DNA from 4 places in the Enterobacter sp. UPMP701 genome. Region 2 is predicted to be linked to each of the others. Evidence: predicted binding sites of a transcription regulator. Region 2 holds the regulator's gene; each other region holds the start of a gene.
What was found. The regulator PhoB, encoded in region 2, activates phosphate uptake and scavenging genes when phosphate is short. The targets are predictions, from matches to a motif close to CTGTCATAAAACTGNCNNAT.
Positions count from the first base shown of each region.

Region 1: the regulator PhoB is predicted to act here: its motif matches at 5,188-5,207, upstream of pstS (phosphate ABC transporter substrate-binding protein PstS).
Region 3: the regulator PhoB is predicted to act here: its motif matches at 3,468-3,487, upstream of uvrB (excinuclease ABC subunit UvrB).
Region 4: the regulator PhoB is predicted to act here: its motif matches at 3,680-3,699, upstream of ACWKXT_RS18350 (esterase-like activity of phytase family protein).

Region 1 covers NZ_JBSKJN010000005.1:230,289-238,098, reverse strand. Annotated here, with positions in the region: gene atpD (F0F1 ATP synthase subunit beta) at 1-995, shown strand, start outside; gene ACWKXT_RS14135 (F0F1 ATP synthase subunit epsilon) at 1,016-1,435, shown strand; gene glmU (bifunctional UDP-N-acetylglucosamine diphosphorylase/glucosamine-1-phosphate N-acetyltransferase GlmU) at 1,575-2,945, shown strand; gene glmS (glutamine--fructose-6-phosphate transaminase (isomerizing)) at 3,188-5,017, shown strand; gene pstS (phosphate ABC transporter substrate-binding protein PstS) at 5,296-6,336, shown strand; gene pstC (phosphate ABC transporter permease PstC) at 6,462-7,421, shown strand; gene pstA (phosphate ABC transporter permease PstA) at 7,421-7,810, shown strand, end outside.
Region 2 covers NZ_JBSKJN010000002.1:460,216-468,025, forward strand. Annotated here, with positions in the region: gene brnQ (branched-chain amino acid transporter carrier protein BrnQ) at 1-564, opposite strand, end outside; gene phoR (phosphate regulon sensor histidine kinase PhoR) at 974-2,269, opposite strand; gene phoB (phosphate response regulator transcription factor PhoB) at 2,291-2,980, opposite strand; gene sbcD (exonuclease subunit SbcD) at 3,168-4,373, shown strand; gene sbcC (exonuclease subunit SbcC) at 4,370-7,501, shown strand; gene mak (fructokinase) at 7,600-7,810, opposite strand, start outside.
Region 3 covers NZ_JBSKJN010000002.1:60,637-68,446, forward strand. Annotated here, with positions in the region: gene yvcK (uridine diphosphate-N-acetylglucosamine-binding protein YvcK) at 218-1,126, shown strand; gene uvrB (excinuclease ABC subunit UvrB) at 1,199-3,214, opposite strand; gene ACWKXT_RS05815 (ABC transporter ATP-binding protein) at 3,967-4,689, shown strand; gene bioD (dethiobiotin synthase) at 4,652-5,353, opposite strand; gene bioC (malonyl-ACP O-methyltransferase BioC) at 5,346-6,101, opposite strand; gene bioF (8-amino-7-oxononanoate synthase) at 6,085-7,242, opposite strand; gene bioB (biotin synthase BioB) at 7,239-7,810, opposite strand, start outside.
Region 4 covers NZ_JBSKJN010000009.1:182,081-189,890, forward strand. Annotated here, with positions in the region: gene yjiA (GTPase) at 1-178, shown strand, start outside; gene ACWKXT_RS18345 (3'-5' exonuclease) at 363-2,210, shown strand; gene ACWKXT_RS18350 (esterase-like activity of phytase family protein) at 2,276-3,634, opposite strand; gene ACWKXT_RS18355 (YfaZ family outer membrane protein) at 4,045-4,590, shown strand; gene ACWKXT_RS18360 (hypothetical protein) at 4,590-4,910, shown strand; gene ACWKXT_RS18365 (NAD-dependent succinate-semialdehyde dehydrogenase) at 4,956-6,326, opposite strand; gene ACWKXT_RS18370 (hypothetical protein) at 6,534-7,178, shown strand; gene ACWKXT_RS18375 (DUF445 domain-containing protein) at 7,235-7,810, shown strand, end outside.

The sequences.
Region 1 (7,810 bases), on a different contig from region 2:
GCATCAAAGTTATCGACCTGATGTGTCCGTTTGCGAAGGGCGGTAAAGTTGGTCTGTTCGGTGGTGCGGGTGTAGGTAAAACCGTAAACATGATGGAGCTGATCCGTAACATCGCGATCGAGCACTCCGGTTACTCCGTGTTTGCGGGCGTAGGTGAACGTACTCGTGAGGGTAACGACTTCTACCACGAAATGACCGACTCCAACGTTCTGGACAAAGTATCCCTGGTTTACGGCCAGATGAACGAGCCACCAGGAAACCGTCTGCGCGTTGCGCTGACTGGCCTGACGATGGCTGAGAAGTTCCGTGACGAAGGCCGTGACGTTCTGCTGTTCGTTGATAACATCTATCGTTACACCCTGGCCGGTACGGAAGTATCTGCACTGCTGGGTCGTATGCCTTCAGCGGTAGGCTACCAGCCGACCCTGGCGGAAGAGATGGGTGTTCTTCAGGAACGTATCACCTCGACCAAAACCGGTTCTATCACCTCCGTTCAGGCGGTATACGTACCTGCGGATGACTTGACTGACCCATCTCCAGCCACCACCTTTGCTCACTTAGATGCAACCGTGGTACTGAGCCGTCAGATCGCGTCTCTGGGTATCTACCCGGCCGTTGACCCGCTGGACTCCACCAGCCGTCAGCTGGATCCACTGGTAGTGGGTCAGGAACACTACGACACCGCGCGTGGCGTACAGTCCCTGCTGCAGCGTTACCAGGAACTGAAAGACATCATCGCCATCCTGGGTATGGATGAACTGTCTGAAGAAGACAAACTGGTGGTAGCACGCGCGCGTAAGATCCAGCGCTTCCTGTCCCAGCCGTTCTTCGTTGCGGAAGTATTCACCGGTTCTCCGGGTAAATACGTTTCCCTGAAAGACACCATCCGTGGCTTTAAAGGCATCATGGAAGGCGAATACGATCACCTGCCAGAGCAGGCGTTCTACATGGTTGGTTCCATCGAAGAAGCCGTGGAAAAAGCCAAAAAACTTTAACGCCTTAATCGGAGGGTGATATGGCAATGACTTACCACCTGGACGTCGTCAGCGCAGAGCAACAAATGTTCTCTGGTCTGGTCGAGAAAATCCAGGTAACGGGTAGTGAAGGTGAACTGGGTATTTTCCCGGGTCACGCACCGCTGCTCACCGCCATTAAGCCTGGTATGATCCGCATCGTTAAACAGTTCGGTCATGAAGAGTTTATCTATCTGTCCGGCGGCATTCTTGAAGTGCAGCCTGGCAGTGTGACCGTTCTGGCCGATACCGCTATTCGTGGCCAGGATCTCGACGAAGCGCGAGCCCTGGAATCGAAGCGTAAGGCTGAAGAGCACATTAGCAGCTCTCATGGTGACGTGGATTACGCTCAGGCGTCTGCGGAGCTGGCCAAAGCGATCGCGAAACTGCGCGTTATCGAGTTGACCAAAAAAGCGATGTAACACCGGCTTGAAAAGCACAAAAGCCAGTCTGGATACCAGGCTGGCTTTTTTTTTTGGCGCTTAATTCATGATAAAAAAGATGTAGAATTTTAAGCATCAAACGTTTTTACTTCTCACTCAAACTACAGTCAGGATGCGTATGTCAAACAGTGCGATGAGCGTGGTTATCCTTGCCGCTGGCAAAGGAACCCGCATGTATTCCGATTTGCCAAAAGTGCTCCACACGCTGGCAGGAAAGCCAATGGTGCAGCATGTCATTGATGCCGCGAATGAACTGGGTGCCCGTCAGGTTCACCTGGTCTACGGCCATGGCGGTGATCTGCTGAAAAAGACGCTGAGCGATGACTCGCTCAACTGGGTGCTTCAGGCTGAACAACTGGGTACCGGTCACGCGATGCAGCAGGCTGCGCCGTTCTTTGCGGATGACGAAGACATCCTGATGCTCTACGGCGACGTTCCGCTGATCTCCGTTGAAACTCTGACCCGCCTGCGTGAAGCCAAACCGCAGGGTGGCATTGGTTTATTAACCGTCGTGCTGGACGATCCGAGCGGCTATGGCCGCATCACGCGTGAAAACGGCAACGTCACGGGTATTGTTGAGCACAAAGATGCCAGCGACGAACAGCGTCAGATTCAGGAGATCAATACCGGTATCCTGATTGCCAATGGTGCTGATTTGAAGCGCTGGCTGTCGAAGCTCAACAACAACAACGCGCAGGGTGAGTACTACATCACCGATATTATTGCGATGGCGTACCACGAAGGGCGTGAAATTGCCGCCGTTCATCCGGCGCGCATCAGCGAAACGGACGGCGTGAACAATCGCCTCCAGCTTTCCCGTCTTGAGCGTATTTATCAGTCCGAGCAGGCCGAAAAGCTGCTGCTGGCAGGCGTGATGCTGCGCGATCCGGCGCGTTTCGATCTGCGCGGCACCTTGTCCCACGGGCGTGACGTGGAAATTGATACTAACGTTATCGTTGAAGGCAACGTGGCGCTGGGTAACCGCGTCAAAATTGGCACCGGCTGCGTGATTAAAAACAGCGTCATTGGTGACGACTGCGAAATTAGCCCATACAGCGTGGTAGAAGATGCTCATCTTGACGCTGCGTGTACCATCGGTCCGTTTGCGCGTCTGCGTCCGGGCGCTGAGCTGCTGGAAGGCGCGCACGTGGGCAATTTCGTGGAAATGAAAAAAGCGCGCCTCGGTAAAGGCTCGAAAGCCGGTCATCTGACCTATCTGGGCGACGCGGAGATTGGCGATAACGTGAACATTGGTGCAGGAACCATTACCTGTAACTATGACGGCGCCAATAAGTTTAAAACCATCATCGGTGATGATGTGTTCGTTGGCTCCGATACGCAGCTGGTGGCGCCTGTTACCGTGGGTAACGGGGTGACTATTGCCGCCGGAACAACCGTCACGCGCGATGTAGCGGATAACGAGCTGGTGTTAAGCCGTGTGCCGCAGGTCAGCAAGCAGGGCTGGAAACGCCCGGTGAAGAAAAAGTAACAACAATATACACCCCTCACCCTGACCCTCTCCCCACAGGGGAGAGGGGATCGTTCGGTGCGGTGTTTTTCTCCCTCGCCCCTTTGGGGAGAGGGCCGGGGTGAGGGGATAATATAATCCTCCCCCCACAAGCAGTACCCATAAAAATAACCCCACTCTCTACAAGGCTCGGGGCGCCCGGAAAGGGCAAATACAGGTCAGCGACAACGCATGGCATAACGCCATAATCAGGAAATCTAACTATGTGTGGAATTGTTGGCGCAGTTGCGCAGCGTGATATTGCTGAAATCCTTCTCGAAGGTTTACGTCGTCTGGAATACCGTGGTTACGACTCTGCCGGTCTGGCTGTCGTCGATGCTGAAGGGCATATGACCCGTCTGCGTCGTCTCGGTAAAGTGCAGATGCTGGCTCAGGCCGCGGAAGAACATCCGCTGCACGGTGGTACCGGTATTGCGCACACCCGCTGGGCGACCCACGGTGAGCCATCTGAAGGCAACGCACACCCGCATGTGTCTGAACACATCGTGGTGGTGCATAACGGCATTATCGAAAACCACGAACCGCTGCGCGAAGAACTGAAAGCGCGCGGCTATACCTTCGTCTCTGAGACCGACACCGAAGTGATTGCTCACCTGGTGCACTGGGAGCTGGCACAGGGCGGTACACTGCGTGAAGCCGTGCTGCGTGCTATCCCTCAGCTGCGCGGTGCCTACGGCACGGTGATCATGGATTCCCGCGACCCGTCCACGTTGCTGGCCGCGCGTTCCGGTAGTCCGATGGTGATCGGCCTGGGCATGGGGGAAAACTTCATCGCCTCCGATCAGCTGGCGCTCCTGCCGGTTACCCGTCGCTTTATCTTCCTGGAAGAGGGTGATATCGCAGAAGTGACGCGTCGCAGCGTGACCGTATTCGATACCAAAGGCGAGCAGGTTAAGCGTCAGGAGATCGAATCGAATCTGCAGTACGACGCGGGCGACAAAGGCGCTTACCGTCACTACATGCAGAAAGAGATCTACGAGCAGCCAAACGCCATCAAAAACACCCTGACCGGGCGCATCAGCCACGGTGAAGTGGATCTGAGCGAGCTGGGTGCCAACGCCAACGAACTGCTCGGCAAAGTTGAGCATATTCAGATCGTGGCCTGCGGCACCTCCTACAACTCCGGTATGGTCTCTCGCTACTGGTTTGAATCCCTGGCAGGCGTGCCGTGCGACGTGGAAATCGCGTCTGAGTTCCGCTATCGCAAGTCCGCGGTGCGCCGTAACAGCCTGATGATCACCCTTTCTCAGTCCGGCGAAACGGCGGATACGCTGGCAGCGCTGCGTCTGTCTAAAGAGCTGGGTTACCTGGGCTCGCTGGCCATCTGTAACGTTCCTGGCTCATCCCTGGTGCGTGAGTCCGATCTGGCGCTGATGACCAAAGCGGGTACCGAAATCGGCGTGGCCTCCACCAAAGCGTTTACCACTCAGCTCACCGTTCTGTTGATGCTGGTGGCGAAGCTGGCGCGTCTGAAAGGCGAAGATGCTTCTGTTGAGCACGACATCGTTCACGGCCTGCAGGCGCTGCCGAGCCGTATTGAGCAGATGCTGTCTCAGGACAAACGCATTGAAGCGCTGGCAGAAGATTTCTCTGACAAACATCACGCCCTGTTCCTGGGTCGTGGCGATCAGTATCCAATTGCGCTGGAAGGCGCGCTGAAGCTGAAAGAGATCTCCTACATCCACGCGGAAGCCTACGCGGCAGGCGAGCTAAAACACGGCCCGCTGGCGCTGATTGACGCGGATATGCCGGTCATCGTTGTGGCACCGAACAACGAACTGCTGGAAAAATTGAAATCCAACATTGAAGAAGTGCGTGCCCGCGGTGGTGTCCTGTACGTCTTCGCGGATAAAGATGCCGGTTTTGCCAGCAGCGACAACATGCACATCATCGAGATGCCGCATGTGGAAGAGGTGATTGCACCCATCTTCTACACCGTTCCGCTGCAGCTGCTGGCGTATCACGTTGCGCTGATCAAAGGCACCGACGTTGACCAGCCGCGAAATCTGGCGAAATCCGTTACCGTAGAATAATCCTTCCAGGCTCCACCATCAGGTGGAGCCTTTTTTAATGACAATCTGTCATTTTCAGCTATTTTTTCAGTGTCACATAAAGAAAATATTACTGAAAACACACTGTCATCTTTCTCTTTAAGTTCATGATAAATAAATGAAGTTTTACGTGCATTTAAGTGAAATTTCCTTTGTCATAAAACTGTCATAATTCGTACATTTATCTGTCACCTGTTTGTCCTATTTTGCTCATCGTAGCCACTTAAACAATGATTTACGAAATCCTTGCAGGAGACATTATGAAAGTTATGCGTACCACTGTCGCAACTGTTGTCGCCGCGACCTTATCTCTGAGCGCTTTCTCTGCTTTTGCAGCAGCAAGCCTGACTGGCGCTGGTGCAACCTTCCCTGCGCCGGTGTATGCCAAATGGGCAGATACCTACCAGAAAGAAACCGGTAACAAGGTTAACTATCAGGGTATCGGCTCCTCCGGTGGCGTAAAACAAATTACCGCGAATACCGTTGATTTCGGCGCATCAGATGCTCCGCTGTCTGACGAGAAACTGAATCAGGAAGGTCTGTTCCAGTTCCCGACCGTGATCGGCGGTGTTGTGCTGGCCGTTAACATCCCTGGCCTGAAATCAGGCGAGCTGGTGCTGGACGGCAAAACCCTGGGTGATATCTACCTGGGTAAAATCAAAAAATGGGACGACGAAGCCATCACTAAGCTGAACCCAGGCGTTAAGCTGCCTTCGCAGAACATCGCTGTGGTTCGCCGTGCGGACGGCTCCGGTACCTCTTTCGTCTTCACCAGCTACCTGGCGAAAGTGAACGAAGAGTGGAAATCGAAAGTCGGTTCTGGCTCTACCGTTAACTGGCCAACCGGTCTGGGCGGTAAAGGTAACGACGGTATCGCCGCGTTCGTACAGCGTCTGCCGGGTTCTATCGGCTACGTAGAATACGCGTACGCTAAGCAGAACAACCTGTCCTACACCAAACTGGTATCTGCCGACGGCAAACCGGTTAGCCCGACAGAAGAGAACTTTGCTAACGCTGCGAAAGGCGCTGACTGGAGCAAATCCTTCGCACAGGATCTGACTAACCAGAAAGGCGAAGGCGCGTGGCCAATCACTTCCACCACCTTCATCCTGGTTCACAAAGAGCAGAAGAAACCTGAGCAGGGCGCTGAAGTGCTGAAGTTCTTCGACTGGGCATACAAAAACGGCGGCAAGCAGGCTAACGACCTGGATTACGCCAGCCTGCCGGACAGCGTGGTTGAGCAGATCCGTGCTGCATGGAAAACCAACGTGAAAGACAGCAGCGGTAAAGCATTGTATTAATTTAGCATTCTGACGAAAATGGCGGGAGGCGCGCAGCGATCCCGCCCTACGGTTCCGACTGTAGGCCGGGTAAGCGTAAGCGCCACCCGGCGATTTCGTAAACGCGTTTAACAGAAGAGTAATTTATGGCTGCAACCAAGCCTGCATTTAACCCTCCGGGTAAAAAAGGTGACATGATTTTCGGCGCGCTGGTCAAACTGGCTGCGCTGATTGTGCTATTGCTGCTGGGCGGCATTATCGTGTCTCTGATTTTCTCCTCCTGGCCGAGCATTCAGAAATTCGGTTTCTCCTTCCTGTGGACCAAAGAGTGGGACGCGCCGAATGACGTCTACGGTGCGCTGGTGCCGATTTACGGCACGCTGGTGACCTCGTTTATCGCTCTGCTGATTGCCGTTCCGGTAAGCTTCGGTATTGCCCTGTTTCTGACGGAACTGGCGCCGGGCTGGCTGCGACGCCCGCTGGGTATCGCTATTGAACTGCTGGCGGCCATTCCAAGTATCGTTTACGGCATGTGGGGCCTGTTTATCTTTGCGCCGCTGTTTGCAACGTACTTCCAGGAGCCGGTCGGTAACGTTCTCTCTGCCATTCCGTTTGTGGGAGCGCTGTTCTCTGGCCCGGCCTTCGGTATCGGCATTCTGGCGGCAGGTGTGATCCTCGCCATCATGATTATTCCGTACATTGCGGCGGTTATGCGCGATGTCTTCGAACAAACCCCGGTGATGATGAAAGAGTCGGCCTACGGTATCGGCTGCACCACCTGGGAAGTGATCTGGCGCATTGTCCTTCCGTTCACCAAAAATGGGGTGATCGGCGGCGTGATGCTGGGCTTAGGTCGCGCGCTGGGTGAAACCATGGCGGTGACCTTTATCATCGGTAACACCTACCAGCTCGACAGCGCGTCGCTTTATATGCCGGGTAACAGTATTACTTCCGCGCTGGCAAACGAATTTGCCGAAGCGGAATCCGGGCTTCACGTCGCAGCGCTGATGGAACTGGGTCTGATTCTGTTTGTTATCACCTTCATTGTTCTGGCGATCTCCAAGCTGATGATCCTGCGTCTCGCAAAAAATGAGGGGGCACGCTGATGGCAACGCTCGAAATGCAAAATACCACTGCGCTTGCGGAATCCCGCCGCAAAATGCAGGCGAAGCGTCGTTTCAAAAACCGCATTGCGCTGACGCTTTCCATGGCAACGATGGCATTCGGCCTGTTCTGGCTGATCTGGATCCTGATGTCCACCATCACCCGTGGTATTGATGGAATGTCACTGGCGCTGTTCACCGAGATGACGCCGCCGCCAAATACGGCGGGGGGGGGTCTGGCTAACGCCCTGGCGGGCAGTGGCCTGCTGATCTTGTGGGCGACGGTTTTCGGTACGCCGCTGGGCATCATGGCCGGTATCTATCTCGCGGAGTACGGGCGTAAATCCTGGCTGGCAGAGGTGATTCGCTTCATTAACGACATCCTGCTTTCT
Region 2 (7,810 bases):
GTTGGAAAACGCAGCGTTTTTGTAGGCGTCCATCGCGTCGCTAATCGGGCCTGCTGGCCAGATGATGGCCGCCACGGCCAGCACGATCAGCGCCACAATTTTCAGCGGAGCCAGGAAGTTACCTACGGTATCCAGCAGCTTGCCCGGATAGAGGGAAACCAGAATCACGATGGCGAAGTAGATCAGGCTGTAGATAAACAGCGGCATCGCGCCGTCTCCGGTCAGCGGGGCAATCCCGACTTCAAAGGAAACGGTCGCCGTACGCGGGGTGGCAAACAGCGGGCCAACGGCCAGATAGCAAACTGTCGCCAGCAGAACGCCCGCCACTTTGCCAATCGGGGTGCTGAGGCTATCCACGCCGCCGCCGACTTTCGCCAGCGCGATGACGGTCAGCACCGGCAGGCCCACGGCAGTAATCAGGAAACCAAACGCGGCGGTCCAGACGTGTTCACCCGCCTGTAAGCCAACCATTGGAGGGAAAATGATGTTGCCTGCGCCAACGAACAGCGCAAATGTCATAAAGCCCAGCGCGATGATGTCACGCGATTTTAAGTGATGGGTCATAAAACCTTACTGCCTGTGGATGTGGTGTTGAAAACATTGAGATTTTCGATTTCCCTGATGGGACGATACAGCCGAAAATTTGCTCAATTTCAGCGGGAAATGCTCCCGTCCTGGCGTGGAGAAGAATAGTTTTTCGATTTACCACGCAAATACAGTCGGTCTGACAGTATCTGGGGGGCAATTTAAACGCTTATAACGTTTAAAGGCAAGGTGGGATCGCAAAACCAGAACAATATGCCAGCATGAAAACACACGCCAGCACAATGCGCTAATTATGAGAAAAACCCATGGCTAATCATGCGAACAAAAAACAGACAGCCGTATAAAATTCACACGCGTTTCGCTTGACTGCAAAGCAAACGGGCCAGCAAACGCTGGCCCGTGGAAAGGTAAAATGACACGCCTGCCGTCAGGCGATTTTTTTGGCAATTAATCGTTCCGGCATCACAAAGCTGAAGCGGGTTCCTTTGCCCGGCGTACTCTGAATATCAAGACGGCTCTCATGGTGATTAACCGCATGTTTCACAATCGCCAGCCCCAGGCCGCTTCCCCCGGTCTGCCGCGAGCGCGCTTTATCCACGCGATAGAAGCGCTCGGTCAGACGCGGAATGTGCTCAGGCGCGATCCCCGGCCCGTTGTCCTCTACGCTGAATTCGGCCCCTGCCGGGGTGTGCTGCCAGCGCACCACGATGTTCGTCCCTTCAGGCGTATGATTCACCGCGTTGTACACCAGGTTGGAGATGGCGCTACGCAGCTCATCTTCGCTACCGAGTACCTTCAGCGTGTTGTCGACGTCAAAAGTAAGATGGTGTTTTTTATGGCTTAAGGTTTGGGCTTCCCGCTCCACCACCCGCAGCATCATCGGTACGTCGATGGTGTCAGTCAGCGCAAGCGAAGGCGCCGCTTCAATCTTCGACAGCGTCAGCAGCTGCTTCACCAGCCCTTCCATCCGGTGCGTTTGCTCGCGCATGGTGTGCAGTGCTTTTTCGCGCGGCGCGCCTTCCAGGGTTTGCTCCTGCATCATCTCCAGATAGCCCTGAAGCACCGTCAGCGGGGTACGAAGCTCGTGGCTGACGTTGGCAAAGAAGTTGCGTCGCGCCCCTTCCAGCTGGTGCATCTGGGTGACATCGCGCGCCACCATCAGCCACTGGCGATCGCTGTAGGGCATTACGCGGATTTCCAGATGGCGGCCATTATTGAGCTTCAGATTGTGCGGACGGGTGAAATCACGCTTTTTCAGATACAGCGTGAATTCGGGATAGCGCAAAAGGTTGAGGATGTTCTGACCATTATCGTCCGGCCAGCGCAGGCCGAGGACCTGTTGCGCAAGACCGTTACACCAGAAAATGGTGCCTTCCTCGGTCGTCAGAATGACGGCATCAGGCAGCGATTCCGCACCGCTGCGAAAGCGTTTGATTAAGCTTCCCAGCTCGCGACGACGCTTTTTATTACGCATCTGCATCTGGTGCAGGCCGTACAGCAGCGGTTCCCAGCTTCCGCTCCCCGGCGGAGGGGTCATACTTCTGTCCACCCACAGCCACCATGAAAGACGCAGCAGGTTCCAGAAATGCCAGATCAGCAAACCCGTCACCGACGCCAGCAGAAACCACGGCAGATAACCCAAAATGGCCCCCAGAAGGAGGGCCGGAATACAGCATAAGATCAGTTCAAAGACGAGCCTTTTCCATGACAGACGTTCCAGCACGCGTCACACTCCTGTCATTGTTCAGAAACGGGTAGAAAAACGATAACCCGTGCCGCGGACCGTCTGCACCATGCGATCGTGGCCGCTCAGTTCCAGCGCTTTTCGCAGGCGGCGGATATGGACGTCAACCGTCCGGTCTTCGACATACACGTTAGTTCCCCAGACGTTATTCAGCAACTGCTCGCGGCTGTAAACGCGTTCCGGGTGAGTCATAAAGAAGTGCAGGAGTTTAAATTCGGTAGGCCCCATATCGAGGGGATTTTCGCCGGTCATGACGCGGTGTGACGTTGGATCAAGGCTGAGGCCCTGCATCTCAATCACCTCTTCAACTGCCATCGGCGAGATGCGGCGCATCACGGCTTTGATACGCGCCACCAGCTCTTTCGGGGAGAAAGGCTTGGTGATGTAATCGTCCGCGCCGGTCTCCAGACCGCGCACGCGATCCTCTTCTTCACCGCGCGCCGTAAGCATGACAACCGGGATATCGCGGGTCATCGCCTCACGCTTAATGTGTTTGATAAACTGCAGTCCGGAGCCGCCGGGCAACATCCAGTCAAGCAGAATCAGATCGGGCCAGGGTTCATTCAGCTGGTTCACCGCGCTGTCATAATCTTCCGCTTCAACCGGCTGAAAGCCATTTTGTTCGAGCACGAAGCACACCATTTCACGAATTGGAGCTTCATCTTCTACGACCAGAATACGTCTCGCCATACTTTGCCCTGTCTTATCTTATTTAAGTTACAAGTTTGTAATGCGGCGTCATTATGCGTCAGATTTATGACAGATTTATGAAAAACAGTACCACTATAAATGGCAAACTGTTGTTTTATTACAGCGGTTATTTTCCTTTCCCTGAGAGTTTATAATCGTCCGCATCTTTTTTCGCCACGGATCTCCTATGCGCATACTTCACACCTCGGACTGGCACCTGGGTCAAAACTTTTACAGCAAAAGCCGTGCGGCTGAACATGAAGCGTTCCTGAAGTGGCTGCTGGAAACGGCACAGGCGCACGAGGTAGATGCCATTATTGTGGCGGGTGACATTTTCGATACCGGTTCGCCGCCGAGCTACGCGCGTGAATTATACAACCGTTTTGTGGTGAACCTGCAGCAGACCGGGTGCCATCTGGTGATTGTCGCCGGGAACCATGACTCCGTCGCCACGCTGAATGAGTCCCGCGATATCCTGGCGTTTCTCAATACCACCGTGGTGGCCAGCGCCGGGCACGCCCCGCAGATCCTGAATAAACGCGACGGCACGCCGGGGGCGGTGCTGTGCCCCATTCCATTTTTACGTCCGCGCGACATCGTGCAAAGCCAGGCGGGGCTGTCGGGTGCGGAAAAGCAGCAGCATTTATTACAGGCCATCACCGACTATTATCACCAGCAGTACGCGGAAGCCTGCGCCCTGCGCGGTGAACAGGCCATCCCCGTGATTGCGACCGGGCACCTCACCACCGTCGGGGCCAGTAAAAGTGACGCGGTCCGCGAGATCTATATCGGTACGCTGGACGCCTTTCCTGCGCAAAACTTCCCGCCTGCCGACTACATTGCGCTCGGACACATTCACCGGGCACAGGTCATCGGCGGCTGCGAGCATATCCGCTACTGCGGCTCGCCTGTTTCGCTCAGCTTTGACGAGACGGGTAAAGCCAAATCCGTCCATCTGGTGAGCTTCTCCGAGGGCAAACTCAGCGCCGTCGAGACGCTGGAGGTGCCGGTCACCCAGCCGCTGGCGGTGTTAAAAGGCGATCTTGCCGCGATTACGCAACAGCTTGAGCAGTGGCGCGGCGCAGAGCGCGATCCGCCGATCTGGCTGGATATTGAAATCACCACCGATGACTATCTGCATGACATGCAGCGAAAAATTCAGGCACTCACCGAAGATTTGCCGGTAGAGGTGCTGCTGGTGCGCCGCAGCCGCGAGCAGCGCGAGAAAATTCTGCTCGGCGCCCAGCGTGAAACGCTCAGCGAACTGCGCGTAGAAGAGGTGTTCGAGCGCCGCCTGTCGCAGGAAGAGATCGATGATGCGAAGCGGGCCCGGCTCAACGAGCTGTTCAGCCATACCCTGCATGCGCTCACTGACGAGGAAGAAAACGCATGAAAATTCTGAGCCTGCGTCTGAAAAACCTCAACTCCCTCAAGGGCGAGTGGAAAATTGACTTCACCGCCGAGCCGTTTGCCAGCAACGGCCTGTTTGCCATCACCGGCGCGACCGGCGCGGGTAAAACCACCCTGCTCGATGCCATCTGTCTGGCGCTCTACCACGAAACCCCGCGTCTGAATAAGGTCTCGCAGGCGCAGAACGATCTGATGACGCGCGACACCGCCGAATGCCTGGCGGAGGTAGAGTTTGAGGTGAAAGGCGTCGCCTACCGCGCCTTCTGGAGCCAGAACCGGGCGCGCAACCAGCCGGACGGGAATCTCCAGGCGCCGCGCGTGGAGCTGGCCAGCTGCGAAGATGGCAAAATCCTTGCCGATAAGGTCTCAGATAAACTGGAACAAACCGCGGCGCTCACCGGGCTGGACTACGGCCGTTTTACCCGCTCGATGCTGCTCTCGCAGGGACAGTTTGCCGCCTTCCTGAATGCCAAACCGAGCGATCGCGCGGAGCTGCTGGAAGAGCTCACCGGCACCGAGATCTACGGCCAGATTTCCGCCATGGTGTTTGAAAAACATAAAGCCGCCCGCAGCGTGCTGGAAAAGTGCGAGGCGCAGGCGGCGGGCGTTGTGCTGTTGAGTGAAGAGCAACAGCAGCAGTTGCAGGAAAGTTTGCAGGCACTTACTGACGAAGAGAAAACCCTGCTGGCGCGACAGCAGAGCCAACAGAAAGATTTTCAGTGGCTTACGCGTCATGACGAGCTTGCGCACGAGCAACAGCGCGTTGCTGCGTTGCAGCAGCAGGCGCAGCAGGCGCTGACGGACGCAGCGCCTGAGCTGGCAAAGCTCCAGCTTGCCCAGCCCGCCGCCCAGCTGCGTCCGCTGTGGGAGCACCTGCAGGAACAAACCTCACGTCTGGCGCAAACCCAGCAGCGAATTATTGAAGTAAATACTCGCTTACAAGCCAAAACCGCGCTGCGCGGGCGAATTCGTACGACCGCACTGCGAACCCACGAGCGGCTACAGGCCGAACTGACGGCGCTGGCGCAGTGGCTGGCGGAGCACGATCGTCATCGCCTGCTGGGCCAGGAGATTGCCGGCTGGCGCGCCCAGTTCTCGCAGCTAAACCGTGATAAAAGTCAGCTCGCCGCGCTTGCTGCGCGGATTGCTGAGCTACGAAACAAGCTGGCTGCAATGCCGGACATTACGCTGACGTTGACGGCGGATGAGGTCAGCGAGGCAATGGAACAGCAGTCCCGGTCACGCACGCTGCGCCAGCGGCTGACGTCGCTGCATGCCCGCTATCATCCCCTGCAAAAGCGCCTGCGCCAGAGCAGTGAAAGCGTGCAAAAAGCGCAGGCGGAGCAGAGTAAGCTCAATGAAACGCTGACGCTACGCCGCCAGCAGTACAAAGAGAAACACCAGCACTATCTGGACCTGAAAGCGCTGTGTGAACGTGAAGCGACGATTAAAGATCTGGAGAATTATCGTTCCCAGCTTGAGGCAGGCAAACCCTGTCCGCTGTGCGGCTCCAGCGAGCATCCCGCCGTTGAGCAATACCAGTCGCTTGAACTGACGGATAACCAGCGCCGGCGTGATGCGCTGGAAAAAGAGGTTGCCGCGCTAAAAGAAGAAGGCCTGCTGGTGCTGGGACAGGTCAATGCCCTGGCTCAGCAGATCCAGCGCGAGACGGACGAAGCGCAGACCCTGGCTCAGGAAGAGCAAGCGCTCACTAAAGAGTGGCAGGAGACCTGCGCGTCCCTGAACGTCACGCTGGCGATTCAGGATGATATCGCGCCCTGGATGAACGAGCAGGAACAGTACGAGCGCCAGCTTTATCAGCTCAGCCAGCGCCAGACTCTGCAAAACCAGCTCAACGAACAGGAAATGCAGGAACGCCAGTATCAGCAACAGCTGGCGACCGCGCGCCAGGCGCTGGAACACCCCCTCCTCGCGCTATCGCTTAACGTACCTGAAGACGGTAATGAAGCCGCCTGGCTGCACGCCCGCGAAGCGGAATTTGCACAGTGGCAGGAGAAACAAACGCAGCACGGCGTGCTTCAGGAACGCGTGAACGCCCTGAAGCCGTTGCTCGATACGCTTCCGGCAACGAGCGAGGAAGAAGCCGAACCGGCCATTCCCGATAGCTGGCGTGAAATCCATGATGAATGCGTGTCGCTGCAGAGCCAGCTTACCGCCCAGCAGCAGCAGGAAGCCCTGGAGCGAGAACGCCTGCAACAGTCGCAGACGCAGTTCACTGCCGCGCTCTCAGCAAGCTGTTTTGCCGATCGGGAGGCGTTTCTTGCCGCCCTGCTGGATGACGACGCTATCCGCCACCTCGAACAGCTGAAACAGTCGCTGGAAAATCAGATACAGCAGACCACGGCCCTCTCCGGCCAGGCCAGCCAGCAGCTTCAGGCGCATCTGGCGATGCGGCCGGAAGCGCTCGACACCGATGCCGCAACCCTGCAAAGCCAGCTGCAGCAGCTGGCGCTACGGCTTCGTGAGAACACCACGCATCAGGGCGAGATCCGCCAGCAGCTTAAGCAGGACAGCGATAACCGTCAGCGCCAGCAGGCGTTAATGCAGCAAATTGAAGAGGCCGGTCGCCAGGCAGACGACTGGGGGTATCTGAACGCGCTTATCGGCTCCAGCACCGGCGATAAGTTCCGTAAGTTCGCTCAAGGGCTGACGCTGGATAATCTGGTCTGGCTCGCTAACCAGCAGCTTAACCGCCTGCACGGACGCTATCTGCTACAGCGCAAAGCCAGCGACGCGCTGGAACTGGAAGTGGTCGACACCTGGCAGGCGGACGCGGTGCGCGATACCCGCACGCTCTCCGGGGGTGAGAGCTTCCTGGTCAGCCTGGCGCTCGCCTTAGCGCTGTCTGATTTAGTCAGCCACAAGACGCGGATCGATTCCCTGTTCCTGGACGAAGGGTTCGGCACGCTGGACAGCGAAACGCTGGATACCGCGCTGGATGCGCTCGACGCGCTGAACGCTACCGGGAAAACCATTGGCGTGATCAGCCACGTAGAGGCGATGAAAGAGCGTATTCCGGTGCAGATCAAGGTGAAGAAAATCAACGGGCTGGGGTATAGCAGGCTGGACAGGGAATTTGCGGTAGGGTGAATGGTGGAATGGTGCGGTCTGGTGCCCTCACCCTGACCCTCTCCCACGGGGAGAGGGTACAAACATTAAAAACAGCAACTTACGTTGCTGTTTTGCGTTTATTCCGGCCACAGCCACGCCGCGCCGCGAACGCCGCTGGAGTCACCGTGGACGGCTTTACGGATCGGGGTTTCGCACTCGCCGCCGAAGACCCACTGTTTCACCAGATTTGGCACCGTGGCGTACAGCCGGTCAACGTTGCTCATGCCGCCGCCCAGCACAATCACGTCCGGGTCAAGAATATTCACCACGTGCGCCAGCGATTTCGCC
Region 3 (7,810 bases), 400 kb from region 2:
CGTGGTTAGGACGATAGTAGCGCGGAAATTCTGGCGGCGCCATTATCGCTTTACGCTATATAATTATCTATATAGCGTATCAATCCTGCATTTTCGCTACAGAATACCTAAAAACCGCGTTTTCACATTGATATACGTCATTTTGCATCGGGTGAGGCATCGTCTTTTAGGGGTAGTTAGGTTACTGTTACGCGATCGAACGTGATAAGGAATACGTATGCGCAATCGCACTTTTGCGGATCTTGACCGAGTGGTCGCTCTTGGCGGCGGGCACGGCTTAGGCCGGGTTATGTCCTCTTTGTCCTCACTCGGCTCAAGGCTGACAGGGATAGTGACCACCACCGATAACGGCGGCTCAACCGGCAGGATCCGACGCGCCGAAGGCGGCATTGCCTGGGGAGATATGCGCAACTGTCTGAACCAGTTAATTACCGAGCCAAGCGTCGCGTCAGCGATGTTTGAGTACCGTTTTGGCGGCAATGGCGAGCTTTCGGGGCATAACCTGGGAAATCTGATGTTAAAGGCTCTGGACCATCTCAGCGTGCGGCCCCTGGAAGCTATCAATCTGATCCGTAACCTGCTCAAGGTGGACGCATTCCTGATCCCCATGTCTGAACAGCCGGTTGACCTGATGGCCATCGACGCCGAGGGGCATGAAGTTTACGGTGAAGTGAATATCGACCAGCTCCTCCTGCCGCCGACAGAGCTGATGACCTACCCGAGCGTGCCGGCCACGCGGGAAGCGGTGGAAGCCATCGGGGAAGCGGACCTGATCCTGATCGGTCCGGGCAGTTTTTATACCAGCCTGATGCCGATACTGCTGGTGAAGGAACTGGCGCAGGCGCTGCGTCGCACCCCTGCCCCGATGGTCTACATCGGTAACCTGGGGCGTGAGCTGAGCCCGGCGGCGGCGAGCCTGTCGCTGGCGGACAAACTCAATTTGATGGAGCATTACGTCGGCAAGAAAATCATCGACGGCGTCGTCGTGGGCCCAAAAGTGGATGTGTCAGGGATTGGCGATCGTCTGGTGGTGCAGGAGCCGCTGGAGGCCAGCGATATCAAGTATCGTCACGACCGTCACCTGCTGCGCGAGGCGCTGGAGAAGGCGATTCAGGCGCTGGGTTAGGTTCGTCTTGTGCGGCCTGATGCCCTCACCCCGGCCCTCTCCCACGGGGAGAGGGAGAAAACATCGCTTTACTCACGATGCCGCGATGAAAAGATCCCGCAGCTGATGAAGCTGGTCGCGGATCTGCGCCGCCTCTTCGAACTCCAGGTTCTGCGCGTGCTGCATCATCTGCCCTTCCAGCTCGTGGATTTTCTGCTGCAGCGCTTTCGGCGTCAGCACGACGGTATCTTCTTCCACCACTGAACGCGCCTTGCCGCGACCTTTCGCTTTGGTTTTGGCAATGTTCTGACCCAGCGCCAGGATATCCACCACCTTCTTGTTCAGCCCCTGCGGCGTGATGCCGTGCTCTTCGTTGTAGCGCTGCTGTTTCTCGCGTCGGCGTTCCGTTTCGCCAATCGCTTTCGCCATCGACGGCGTAATTTTGTCGCCATACAGAATCGCTTTACCGTTGACGTTACGCGCCGCACGGCCGATGGTCTGGATCAGAGAGCGCTCAGAACGCAGGAAGCCCTCTTTATCCGCATCCAGAATCGCCACCAGCGAAACTTCCGGCATATCAAGACCTTCTCGCAGCAGGTTGATCCCCACCAGCACGTCGAACTCGCCCAGACGCAGATCGCGGATAATCTCCATACGTTCTACGGTGTCGATATCCGAGTGCAGATAGCGCACTTTCTCGCCGTGCTCTTCCAGATACTCGGTCAGGTCTTCCGCCATACGCTTGGTGAGCGTGGTCACCAGCACGCGCTCGTTAATGGCGGAACGGGCGCGAATTTCAGAGAGCAGATCGTCTACCTGAGTCGCCACCGGGCGGACTTCGATAATCGGGTCGAGCAGACCCGTTGGACGCACAACCTGATCGACAACGTCTTCACCGGATTTCTCCAGCTCGTAGTTGCCCGGTGTGGCCGAAACATAAATGGTTTGCGGCGCGAGCGCCTCAAACTCTTCAAACTTCATCGGACGGTTATCCAGCGCCGACGGCAGGCGGAATCCGTACTCCACCAGCGTCTCTTTACGCGCCCGGTCACCGCGGTACATCCCGCCGATCTGCGGGATCGTAACGTGGGATTCGTCGATCACCAGCAAACCGTCTGCCGGAAGGTAATCAAACAGCGTCGGCGGCGGCTCGCCCGGCCCGCGCCCGGAGAGGAAGCGCGAGTAGTTTTCGATACCCGAGCAGTAGCCCAGCTCGTTCATCATCTCAAGATCGAACTGGGTGCGCTGGCTCAGGCGCTGCTCTTCCAGCAGCTTATTGTTCGCCAGCAGCACCTTACGACGCTCGGCCAGCTCCACTTTGATCTCTTCCATCGCCTGCACGATACGCTCGCGCGGCGTCACGTAGTGCGTTTTCGGGTAGATGGTAAAACGCTGGATCACGGACTCAACGTGGCCGGTCAGAGGATCGAACAGCGACAAACGTTCCACCTCTTCGTCAAACAGCTCGACGCGCAGCGCCATGTCGTCCGATTCCGCCGGGAAGATGTCGATCACCTCACCGCGCACGCGGAAAGTGCCGCGCTGGAACGCCTGGTCGTTACGGGTGTACTGCAGCTCCGCCAGACGGCGCAAAATGGCGCGCTGGTCGATGATCATCCCCTGCGTCAGGTGCAGCATCATCTTCAGGTAGAGATCCGGGTCACCCAGACCGTAAATCGCGGAAACAGACGCAACCACGACCACATCGCGACGCTCAAGCAGCGCCTTGGTCGCGGACAGTCGCATCTGCTCGATATGTTCGTTTACCGAGGCATCTTTCTCAATGAAGGTGTCAGAGCTCGGCACATAGGCTTCAGGCTGGTAGTAATCGTAGTAGGAGACGAAATACTCCACCGCATTTTCCGGGAAGAACTCTTTCATCTCGCCGTAAAGCTGGGCTGCGAGCGTTTTATTGGGCGCAAGCACCATTGTGGGGCGCTGCAAATCCGCAATCACGTTAGCGATGGTGAACGTTTTACCCGAGCCGGTTACCCCCAGCAGCGTCTGGTGCGCCAGCCCGTCTTCCAGCCCCTCTTCCAGACGACGGATCGCCTCAGGCTGATCGCCAGATGGACGGAAAGCAGAATTCAGTTTGAACGGTTTACTCATGGGCGACGACCTGATGACGTTATTAAGCGGCAGGTGAGTAATTTTACTCCTTGTTGCCAGGAATGCCAGTAAAAAACACTGGATGAAAAACCAGTAGCATGTCAGGATATTTAGCATAGCGGCGGTGTGATTAGCGCGTTAGCGTACAAAATTTGGGCTCTGACGAGATAAAAAACCAGCCAGGTTGGGTTATCCCCAAAACTTTTCCTTTTTTAACATTTGTCAAGCCAGGTAATGGTAGTTTTGTGGCAACGGGTGACACTTTCATGACGGTCATTGCTTTTATCTAAGCAATTAAATTATAAACGATATTTTCTAAAGCCGCGTTTCGCGCCAATTTGGGCGAAAGCCGCGTCTTCTCTCGCTTATCGCATGTTTTCTAACTCTCATGCACATGGTTATCCACAGGAATAGTGGATAACTGCTTCCAGCCCGTATGGACTGCCGCTCAGCAAATTCCCGGATTTTCCCACGAAGCGGCAACAAAAAATTTTTATAGCTATTTTTTGACGATAAACAGTTGCGTCATTCATAACCAACCGATGCGATCCTGCTCACATTTCCGCCATTTTCCGTCCTGCACCACGACTCAACATTCCCGGCACCGCCGATGTGCAAGCCACGCGTTTTTACCCTGCTCTCCTGCGGTTTATTCCTAAAAAAGCCGTTTTATTAATCGATTTACGGTTTCTGGCAGGCGTTTTGCAGTGTCAAATCAGGTCTTACCCCTACGCATTTTTAAGGAGAAAAAGATGTTGAGTCTGCGTGCAGTGAATCAGTTTTACGGGAGCCAACATACGCTATGGAACGTGGATTTGGATTTTCCGCAGGGCATGTGTACAGGCGTCGTTGGCCTGCCGGGGATGGGCAAGACCACCCTGATGAACTGCATTACCGGAAACGTCCCCGTCGAAAGCGGCACGATTATCTGGCATGAAGCGGGAGCTCCGCCGCGCGATTTGCTCAGCCAGATGCCAGAACAGCGCTCAGGGCCGGGGATTGGGTATGTCCCGCAGGACAGGCGTATTTTTTCTCAACTGACGATTGAGGAGAATCTGCATATTGCCATGCGGGCGATGGGGAAACCCGACCCGGCAGCGAAAAGCGACGTGTACGATCTGTTCCCGGAACTCTACGCGCGACGTCAGACGCGAGGAAACGCCCTTTCGCCAGACGATCAGTATCAGCTCGCCCTGGCGAATGCGCTGGTCAACCGCCCGCGGATGCTGATTCTGGATGAGCCCATGCACGGCGCGGGACACAGCTTTGCCCAGAAGCTGGCGCTGCTGCTGGTGCGCTTAAGCCGGGAGTTAGGCATGACGGTACTGCTAGCGGAGCAGCAGCTGTCGTTTATCCGCCGGGTGGCGGATCGGTTTTGCATGCTATATCGCGGGCGTAACGTGGCACAGGGCCACGTTAGCGAGCTGAACGATGAGCTTATTGCCCACTGGATGTCGCGGGAAGCAAGGCGCTGAGGTCGAGATAGTGTCCGGTATCAGCCTGCTCAGCATCGCCGGCAATCCAGGGGATTTCCCCGAGGAACGGTGCCGGGAGCACGCGCTTCAGGGTTGCCAGATATTCCTGATGCCGCCTGCCCGGCGCAACCACGTCGTTGGCTATCCAGCCAGCCAGCGTCAGCCCTGCCTGCCGTACGGCCTGCGCCGTCAGCATGGCGTGATTGATGCAGCCCAGCTTCACGCCGACGACCAGAATGACCGGGAGCCGCTCGGCCTGTACCCAGTCAGCAAACGTCTGCGCGTCCGAAAGCGGCGTAAACCAGCCGCCCGCGCCTTCCACCAGCACCCAGTCGGCCTGGCTTTCCAGCGTCCGTAACCCGGCAGATAGCACGGCGAAATCAATCGGGCGGCCTTCGCCAGCGCTGATAATGTGCGGCGAGGTCGGCTCGGCAAAGGTATACGGATTCACCGCTGAATAGGCGAGTTCACGCGTGCTGTTACGCTGGAGCGTCAGCGCGTCGGTGTTGCGTAACCCTTCCGCCGTCATCTCGCTGCCGGAGGCGACGGGCTTATATCCGGCGGTGTTTTTCCCAAGCTTTCGTGCCGCCTGCAGCAGCGCAGCGCTGGCAACCGTTTTGCCCACTTCCGTATCCGTGCCGGTGACAAAATAACGTTCAGTCACGTTCGATAATCCCATGAAAAAGTTGATAAGAGAGCGGAAAATGTCCCCGCGCCTGCGGCCAGGCCAGCTCCAGACGCTGCAGTTGACCCCGGGTGAGCGGTTTTTTCTCCCGCCCGGCGTGCAGGTGCGTGGCGCCTATGCCCTTCAGCGAGCGCATGGCGCTGAGCGCGTCGCTGAAATTGAGGGTGATGGTCTGCACCGCGCTGCGATAGCGCCGGCCTGCCAGCGCCTGCTTCACCTGCTCATGCGATAAAAAGCGGTTAGCGTGCGGCTGCTCATCCACCGCTTTCCACGCCTGATTCAGCTCCGGCAGCGAACTTTCCAGCAGGGTGGTAAAGGCGACCTTTCCGCCCGGTCGCGCCACGCGATAAAGCTCGCGCAAGGCCTGCGGCAGGCTGCTGCACCACTGCACCGCCAGATGGCTCCAGACCAGATCGAACTGCGCATCCGCCAGCGGGATCGCCTCGATATCCGCCGCCAGGTAGTGATGCGCTGCCTGCTGCTGGCGCGCCTCGTCCAGCATCCGGGCGGAGAGGTCGAGAGCCGTGACGTGGCTTCCCGACTCGCGCCAGTAGCGGCTGTTGCTGCCCGGACCACAGCCGGCGTCCAGCACCTGCGGGAAGCGGTTCTCGCCAAGCGCGGCCAGTAGCCCCTGAGCGCTCTGACGCTGCAGTTCATCGTGCTGCGAATAGCTCTGCGCGGCCCGACCAAAGGCCGCCGCGACGGCCTGCTTATTCACCGGCATCATGAAGCGCCTCCAGCAGCGTCTGGATATCCTGCGGTTCATGCGCCGCCGTCAGGGTTAAGCGCAGCCGCGCGGTGCCCGGCGGGACGGTTGGCGGGCGAATGGCCGTCACCCACATGCCGCGCTCGCGTAATGCCTGCGCCAGCGCCAGAGCGCGGCCGTTTTCGCCGATAATCACCGGCTGGATAGCGCTCTGCGAATCGGGACTGTGGAAAGGAAGCGCCGCCAGTCCCTGACGGAAGCTGGAGATGTGCTCTGCCAGCCGCTGGCGACGCTCATCCCCTTCTGCGCTGCGGATCACCGCCAGCGACGCTGACAGCGCCACGGCCTGCGCGGGCGGCATGCTGGTGCTGTAGATCAGATGCCGGGCAAACTGCAGCAGATAGTCGGCGACAGACTCGCTGCACAGCACGGCGGCGCCGCTGACGCCAAAGCCTTTGCCGAAGGTGACAATCAGCAGTTCCGGCTTCACGTTTTGCTGATGCGCGCTGCCGCGACCTTCGTCGCCCATTACGCCAATGCCGTGGGCGTCGTCGACCAGCAGCCAGGCGTTTTGCCGCTTTGCGGCGTCGTGCAGCGCGGCAAGCGGCGCGCTGTCACCGTCCATGCTGAACACGCCCTCGGTGACCACCAGCTGTTGACCGTCGCAGGGTTTGTCCAGCAGCGTAGCGAGCTGTGACGCATCGTTATGGGCAAAGCGGCGCAGCTGCGCCGGGCTTAAATTTGCTGCCTCCAGCAGCGAGGCGTGGCTTAAGCGGTCGGCAACAATACGATCCTCTTTCCCCATCAGGGCCGCGATAACCGCCTGATTCGCGGCAAAACCGGAGATAAACAGCAGCGCCCGCGGGTAGCCCAGCCAGTCAGCCAACGCTTCCTCCAGCGCCTGATGCGCCGTGGTGTAGCCGCTGACGTGCCCCGAGCCGCCGCTGCCCACGCCAAACCGCTCCGCACCCTGCTGCCAGGCGCGGATGATGGCCGGATGCTGGCTCAGGCCGAGATAATCGTTGCTTGAGAAGTTACAAAACTGCCGGTTGTCACGGGTAAGAAAACGGCCTGCGCCGTTTTCCACTACCCTGCGTACGCGAAACGCCTCTGCCGCCCGGCGTTCGTCCAGCGCGGACTGGATACGTGCCTGCCAGGTCATACGGCTGCCGCGTTGTAGAACTGGTCGGTGTCGGCGTTGAAAATCTGCTGCTCCAGCTGCTGCTGTTGCTCGTTATCGCCGGTCAGCACCCCGGTCTGGTGCGGGTTCAGCCCCAGCTTGCGGAACAGCTGAACGTCTTTGTCCTCTTCCGGGTTCGGCGTGGTCAGCAGCTTGCAGCCGTAGAAAATGGAGTTGGCCCCGGCCATGAAGCACATCGCCTGGGTCTGCTCGCTCATCTGCTCGCGGCCCGCAGAAAGGCGGACGTACGAGGTCGGCATCATGATGCGCGCCACCGCGATGGTGCGAATAAAATCAAACGCATCCACGTCGTCGTTATCCGCCAGCGGCGTGCCTTTGACCTTCACCAACATGTTGATCGGCACGCTCTCCGGCGGGGTCGGCAGGTTCGCCAGCTGCAGCAGCAGGCCCGCGCGGTCTTTCACCGTTTCGCCTAAGCCCACGATACCGCCGGAGCAGACCTTGATCCCCGCATCACGGACTTTATCCAGCGTGTCCAGACGCTCCTGGTAAGTGCGCGTGGTGATGATGTTGCCGTAAAACTCTGGCG
Region 4 (7,810 bases), on a different contig from region 2:
GATGCTGTGGATCGACGGCGAGCCGAACCGTCTGCTATTTCAGGGCGTACAGCGCCTGTACAGCGCCGACTGGGATCGCCCGTGGGGCGATGAAGCGCCGCACAGCGTGATGGTGTTTATTGGCATCCAGCTGCCGGAAGAAGAAATACGGGCGGCGTTTGCGGGGCTGAAGAAATAAACAATCGCTCCCTTTTAATCGTGAAAGGGAGCGCATTCCCCTAAAGCAAATTCCTCGATTCACGCTTTCTGTTTGCAATATTGTCTGTTAATGTCCTTAACAATAATGAAATCCTGCTTAGATTAATATTTACAACAATATTAATTGCGCAGAGTTATTTTATTCATGAATTGGTAGACATCACATGGCACTCATTATTCCCACAATCAGCAGCTGTAGCGAGAAAATCACGGCTGGAGAAAAAAGGCTGGCAAGACTCCTGGAAGGGGGCCTCAGCGAACAGTGTACCTGCTGGTATGACACCCGAATGGGCGATAAGCAAGAGCATCCTGACTTTGTGATTCTCGCCCCCGAAAAAGGTTTGCTGTTTATAGAAGTTAAAGACTGGTTTATCACAAAAATAAAGTCGGCCAACAAAACGCATATTCACTATGAAACCAAAAACGGCGTTGAGCCGTTGAAAAACCCACTCGAACAGGTTCGACAATATACCTTTAACACCATTGATAGCCTGAAAAACGATCCTCTGCTTCGTCAACAACAAGGGGATTATGAAGGCAGCTTTATTATGCCGTATGGATACGGTGTTTATTTGAGCAACATCACCCGGGCACAGCTGGAAAAGAGTTTTACCCCCGAAGCGTTAGAAGAAATACTGCCCACCAGCCAGGTGATTTGCAAAGATGAGCTGACCGAGTTTATGACCCGAGAACAAATCTCCGCCCGGCTCGAATCCCTCCTTAAACATCGCTTCGTTCATCACACAACACCACAGCAGTTCGACCGCATCCGATGGCATCTTTATCCCGATGTCCGCATTAACCCATCGGTCACGCGGGTTGACCTGGATAATTTTACGTTCCACACCCCAGATGTGGTATGCATGATGGACAGGTACCAGGAACAACTCGCCAGAAGTATGGGGACCGGGCACCGGGTCATTCATGGTGTGGCAGGATCAGGCAAAACGCTCATTTTGTATCACCGCTGCATTGAGCTTGCCAACAATATGGAAAACACCAAACCGATACTGGTGATTTGCTACAATATTACGCTGGCCAAAAAGCTTAAAGCGCAGCTCGAACAGCACAACCTGAGGCTTCCTGTCGAGGTTATCCATTTTCACGCCTGGTGTTATCAACAATTAAACGCGCATCGGCGTCTTCCTCCCAGGAGCAAAAATTTTATTGAGCTGATGGAAAATTCGCTGACGGTGGCATTTGAAGAGGGCATTATCAAACCGGAACAGTACAGCGCCGTTTTGATAGATGAAGGACATGATTTTAAGCCGGAATGGCTAAGAATCCTCGCTAAGATGCCGGACGATAAAGATAGCTGCCTGCTTTTCCTCTACGATGACGCTCAGTCAATCTATCAGAAAAAGAAAGCGCTCGATTTTACCCTTTCCAGCGTCGATATAAAGGCGCAGGGCCGCACCACTATTCTGGATACCAATTATCGCAACACCCGGCAAATACTCCATTTTGCCAGCAGTATTGCTTTTAATTATCTCAATAATCACATTGAAGATTCCCTCAAATACCAGCTGCCCGCCGCAGGAGGACTGTCAGGAAAGTATCCGGCGCTGGCCAGCTTTGATAATCAGGACGAGGAGATTACACGCGTTCTCAATTGGGTCACTGAGCAGCGACAACAGGGTGTTGCCTGGTCGGAAATCGCTATACTTTGCCCCTCAACTTACAGCATTTCGGGTATGCTCGGACCAAGGCTCGAAGCCCGCAAGATCCCTTACCAGATGATTGTCTCCAGCGATGATAAAAAACACTGGTCACCGCAGAATGATTTCCTCTGCGTAATGCCGCTGCCAAGCAGTAAGGGTCTTGAATTTCAATCGGTCGCCATTATGGATGCCGCAAAGGAAAGGGATGAAGAAGATCTGAGCGACGATATTAAGCGGCTGTATGTCGGATTTACCCGCGCGCGCCAGAATCTTCTGGTGACCATGCACGGAACCGGAAGTCTGCGAGATCATCTGGTCGAGACCTGGGAAAAGAGCGTTAAGACGGTCTAGCTGTCCAGTAAGCACCGAACAATCCCCTCTCCCCTGCGGGGAGAGGGTTAGGGTGAGGGGTAAAATTATTTCAACGCCTCCGGCAGCGTTACAATCCACAGCTCGCTGTCCGACTCCGGCTTCTTCAGCGGCTTCACGCTGAGCGTGGTTTCCACCGGTTTATCATCCAGCGTCAGCGTGCCCTCCGCGTTCACCCGATAATCCTTGAGCTTCTTGCCCTCGACCGGATGTTGCATCGCCACCTTCACGCCAAAGTCGTTATCGTTCGCCACCGCAAGCGTTTTGCTGTCAATTAACGCCAGCCCTTCGGCCTTCTCCTGCTGCCAGCCCAGCGCGCGCAAATCGACGACCTGCGTTTTAGCCGCGAGCGTTATACCGCGCTGCGCCAGCGTTTTCTCATCATCAAATTCCGGGTACTCGCCCGGCTTGTCGAAGGCGGTCAGGTCACTCGCCTTGCTCAGATCCACTTTGTAGATAAGGTTACGCATCGCGTCGTTTTTATCGCTTCCCTGCTCAATCAACAGGATGTGCTGGTCATCCAGCGCCACGATGTCGCCGATTTTAGCGTCGCTGTTTTTGCTGTAGGCCGCGCTGTCGATGGGGTAGCCGTACATCGCGGTTTTCCCGGTCTCCGGGTCGAAGCTCACCAGACGCGTAAACAGCGCCTGCTTTTTGCTCTTGCCGTCGATATCCAGCGTACTTTGTACGGCGGCAATAATCCGCCCGTCCGGCATCCGGGTCAGGCCTTCAAAGCCCCGGTTCGGCTGACGCCATTTGATAATGTTTGGCAGACCGCCCGCGATGGATTTTTCCCCTTCAGCCGCCTGCGGCCCGTGGATCGCCAGGATCTTCCCTTTGCTGTCGACGTTAATCAGGAACGGGCCATACTCGTCGCACAGCCAGTAGCCGCCTTTCCCGTCCGGGGTGATGCCTTCCGTGTCCAGCCCACGGTTGTCACCTTTCAGAATTTTAAGGGTATCGCTGAACGCCACTTCATTGGTGGAGCCAATCACGCCGCTTTGCAGCGGCAGACCGTTAATCTCGCCTTTATCATCATGCAGCGGGCGGGCATCGACAGCCTCCGCTTTGCCGTTCTGAACGCGGATGGTCATCAGCAGCGGCGCGAAATCCGGCGTGACAAAAATTTTGGCTTCGTTTTTACCCATTTTTGGCGCATCAGCGTTTGGACCGCGATCGGTCACGGTCGCGAAGGTCAGGGTATCGCCCTGCTTGCCCGTAAACAGCAGACCGGAGCCAATCCCTACCGGGAGCCCATTCGGAAACGCGCTGGCAAACGCGCCGCTGTATTTCACGTGCGAGCCGTCAGGGAAGCTGACGACGTAGCGCTCAGCGGTGGGCTGCGCCGCCAGGCCAGAGAAAGAGAGCGCACAACCGATAAGCACAGGAATGATTTTTCTTTTCATATTGTTAGCATCCAGAAAGTGAAGCCCACAACGTAATGAACAAACGTGTCAGAAAAATGACATGGAAAGGAAACGTGGCCGGGCATCTGAACGAATATTGACCGTTAAAATGTAAAAATTTGTTTTTTTATGTGATTTTAGAAATGGAATTGGAAATTATTAGAAACCCAATTAATTCATCTCAAATCACTTTCCCTGGCTCGTTCAGATTTCGTTTAGTCAAAAAAGTAAACTGTTCCTCAACGCCTGAAAATTGCGCATTGACACCCCCACAACCCAACTTCAGCGTTACAAATAAAAATAAAGAAATTAACAATCACAGCATGAAAAGTCGATTTGTATCACATTTGCAGTCATAAACATCGCTTGTTAAGGTGCCCCCAGATTAATTTGATGACGAGGCACGAACCATGAAAAAACTGAATATCCTTCTTCTTTCTGCGTTGACCGCCATCTCGGGTTCCGCACTGGCCATGGGCGGCAGCGTTGAGCAGGGTAAAAACTTTACTAACCTCAACCTGGAAATGGGCAAATCCTCATCCGGCCTGTATGTGGAAAGCAACTGGCTGAAAAACACCGATGACGGTACCCAGACCGGTGGTGTGGGCGCTGGCTACAACCTGGGTCTTGGCCCGGTAATGCTGAACGCGGGCGCAAAGGCCATCTACATCGGCCCGAAAAAAGGCGATAACGGCGTGGCGTTCCCGATTGGCGGTGGCGTAAACGTTGCCCTGACCGACAGCATCCACGTGTACGGTGAAGGCTATGTGGCACCAGAAGGCCTGAACAACAGCGTGAAAAACTACGTGGAAGCCAACGGCGGCGTAAGCTGGACGCCGATCACGCCAGTGACCCTGAAAGTGGGTTACCGCCACGTAAGCGTGGATGGCAAAGATGGCCGTCCTGGCCACACGCTGATTGACGGCGCATATGTTGGCGGTGGAGTCACCTTCTGATGAAACACCGCATTACCGCGCTTTGCGTGCTGAGCCTCACGCTGATGCTCACCGGCTGCGTCCAGTACAAATGGGTAAAACCGGGCGTCAGCGACGCTGAGATGAATAAAAAGCTCACGGAATGCGAAGCGCAGGCCCTGATCGATCTGCCCCCGGACAACGTGGTGACCGGTTCGAACTCGGAAAAAACGGACAAAAAGAACAAGAAAAAGGATATTTCCACGAGCTACACGGTTGAAGACGCGAATGAATATCGCCGGGATACGTTAGTCGACAGCTGCATGTTCAAAAGCGGCTGGGACAAGATTGAAGTTCAGTAATCAATTGAAAAAAAACCTGCCAACCGGCAGGTTTTTTATTACCGCTTACTTACGCACCACCACCAGCTTCTGGTTCACAAACTCTTTGATCCCCAGGTCCGACAGCTCGCGTCCGTAACCGGAACGCTTCACGCCGCCGAACGGCAGCTCTGCTGCGGTATCAGTGAGCCAGTTGATGTACACCATCCCGGTCTCGATCCGCGACGCCATTTTCTTCGCGCGCTCGATGTCCTGGCTGAACACCGCCCCGCCCAGGCCGTAGTGGGAGTCGTTCGCGAGCGCGACCGCCTCGTCGTCGTTTTTCACCACGTACATCTGCGCCACCGGGCCGAAGAACTCTTCGAAGTACGCCGGGTTGTCGCGGGAGATATTTGTCAGGATCGTCGGTTCAAAGAAGCTCCCGTCGCGCTGCACCGGCTTGCCGCCATAGTGCAGCGTTGCACCGTTTTTCACCGCCTCGTTAACCTGTTTGGTCAGCGTTTCGAGCGCATCTTTAGACGACAGCGGACCCAGCGTGGTGGTTTCATCCAGCGGATCGCCAATCTTCACCTGCTTAAACGCCTCGGTGAATTTGCTCAGGAAGGCATCCGCAATTTTCTCGTGCAGAATAAAGCGCTTCGCCGCGGTACAGACCTGCCCGGCGTTGTTGAGTCGGGCATTCACACCAATTTTCACGGCCTTCTCAAGGTCCGCATCGTCCAGCACCACGAAGACGTCGTTACCGCCCAGCTCCAGCGTGGATTTCTTGATGTGCTTCGCCGCCTGCGCGGCCACCACGCTGCCTGCTTTTTCAGAACCGGTTAGCGCTGCACCCTGCACGCGATCGTCTGCGATGATATTCGCCACCTGTTCGGACGAGATAAACAGGTTTGTCCACGCCCCTTCCGGCGCGCCCGCCTCGCGCACCAGATGCGCAAAGGTCTCGGCGCAGTGCGGCACGATGCTGGCATGCTTAGCGATAACGGGGTTCCCCGCTGCCAGGTTTGGCGCCAGAACGCGCATCAGCTGGTAATACGGGAAGTTCCACGGCTCGACGGCCATCAGCACGCCGATGGGGTGATGCTCCACCCACGCTTCCCCGAGTTCAGACGGATACTTCACCGGGGCGAGGAACTGCTTCGCGTTGTCGGCATAGTAGCGGGCGATCTGCGCGCACAGCTTCACCTCCCCGCGGCTCTGTTCGATGAGCTTACCCATCTCCTGGCTGGCGATTTTCGCCAGATCCTCCACGCGCTCGTCGATCAGGTCGGCAAGCTTATGCAGCACTGGCAGGCGCTGGCTGATGTCGCCTTTCGCCCATTCCGAATGGTAAAGCGCATCGGCCGCCTTGAGCGCCGCTTCGATATCCGCGTCGGTATGTGAGGGGTATTCTTTGATGAGCTGGTTAGTGGCAGGATTTACTGTCTGATAAGCCATGTCGAATCTCCTTGTTTTACCGCTTAGGGTATTAAGGGTAGTCAACATGACTGAAAGTAAAAGTAAAGTTTGGTATGTATGCTGACTCGAAGTTCCCGCCTCGCCATTTTCTTCTTGAGATAGATAATGGCATTAACTACTATCAATCGATTAATCCGAAACCTACTAATTACTGACAATAGTTATTAAGACCATCAAGGTAACATAGTGAAACTATTCAAAAATGACGATGCTTTCTTCGATAGAGTATCAAAAATTAGCACAATATTTGCTACAACAGGAACGTTAGCCTTCGGCATTTATGCCTACTTTAATACGATACACCCCGTATTTGAAAAAGAAAAAGAGTTGCAAGGCTTAAGAGCAGAAAAGCTTAGTCTTGAATCAGAGAAGAGTAGATTAAGTACTGACAATCTCTTACTGAAAAATAAATTCATAGCCTCGAGCAATCGTTTGAATGAACTCAATGAAAAACTTAACAAAACAAACACCGTTCTGTTAGAGAAGCAAAATTTTCTTGATAAATTAAACAGAGATCTTGTTGTAGCACAAAAGCAAACCATCCTCGGAAAACTAGATATGCTGCGGGAAAAACTCCTTAGCACCGCCATTTATCAAATATCAACAAAAGGAAAAACAAACTTTGATATTATTTCTTATTCAAGCTCATTACTTCCAGACAAAAAAAAGAAACTTTCACCTACTGATATAAAAGCCTATGAATATTTTGAAGGTTACATTCACAATAATAGCAACCAAAAAATCGAGGAGATTGACGACATCATAAAGTATGCCGTTATGCTGCCTGTATCATATAAAATTAAAGAAAATATGTTAAATGATAATGACTAATCTTTGTTTAGCTAAGGGCTTTGCACATTCCCCCCGCTTCCCTCTATCCTTAACCCATGGAAAAAATAGCTGAACTCAAACGCGCCAAGCTTCTTGCGCTGTCGCTGCTGCTGATTGCCGCCGCGGCGTTTATCACCACCCTCTTCCTGCCACAAACCTTCTGGGTGCGTGGCGTCAAAGCCATTGCCGAGGCGGCAATGGTTGGCGCGCTGGCGGACTGGTTTGCCGTCGTCGCGCTGTTCCGCCGGGTGCCCATTCCCTTTATCTCGCGCCATACGGCGATTATTCCGCGCAATAAGGACCGAATCGGCGACAATCTCGGCCAGTTCGTGCAGGAGAAATTTCTCGATACGCAATCCCTTGTCGACCTTATCCGTCGCTACGAGCCGGCCCAGATGATTGGTACCTGGTTCAGCCAGCCCGACAACGCTCAGCGGGTCGGGCAGCATTTGATTCAGGTGATGAGCGGTTTTCTCGAACTCACCGACGACGGACGCATACAGCGCCTGCTCAAACGGGCGGTGCATAAGGCCATCGACAAGGTCGACTTCACCGAAACCAGCGCCGTGATGCTGGAGAGCATGACCAAAAACAACCGCCACCAGGTACTGCTGGATGCGATCATCAACCGC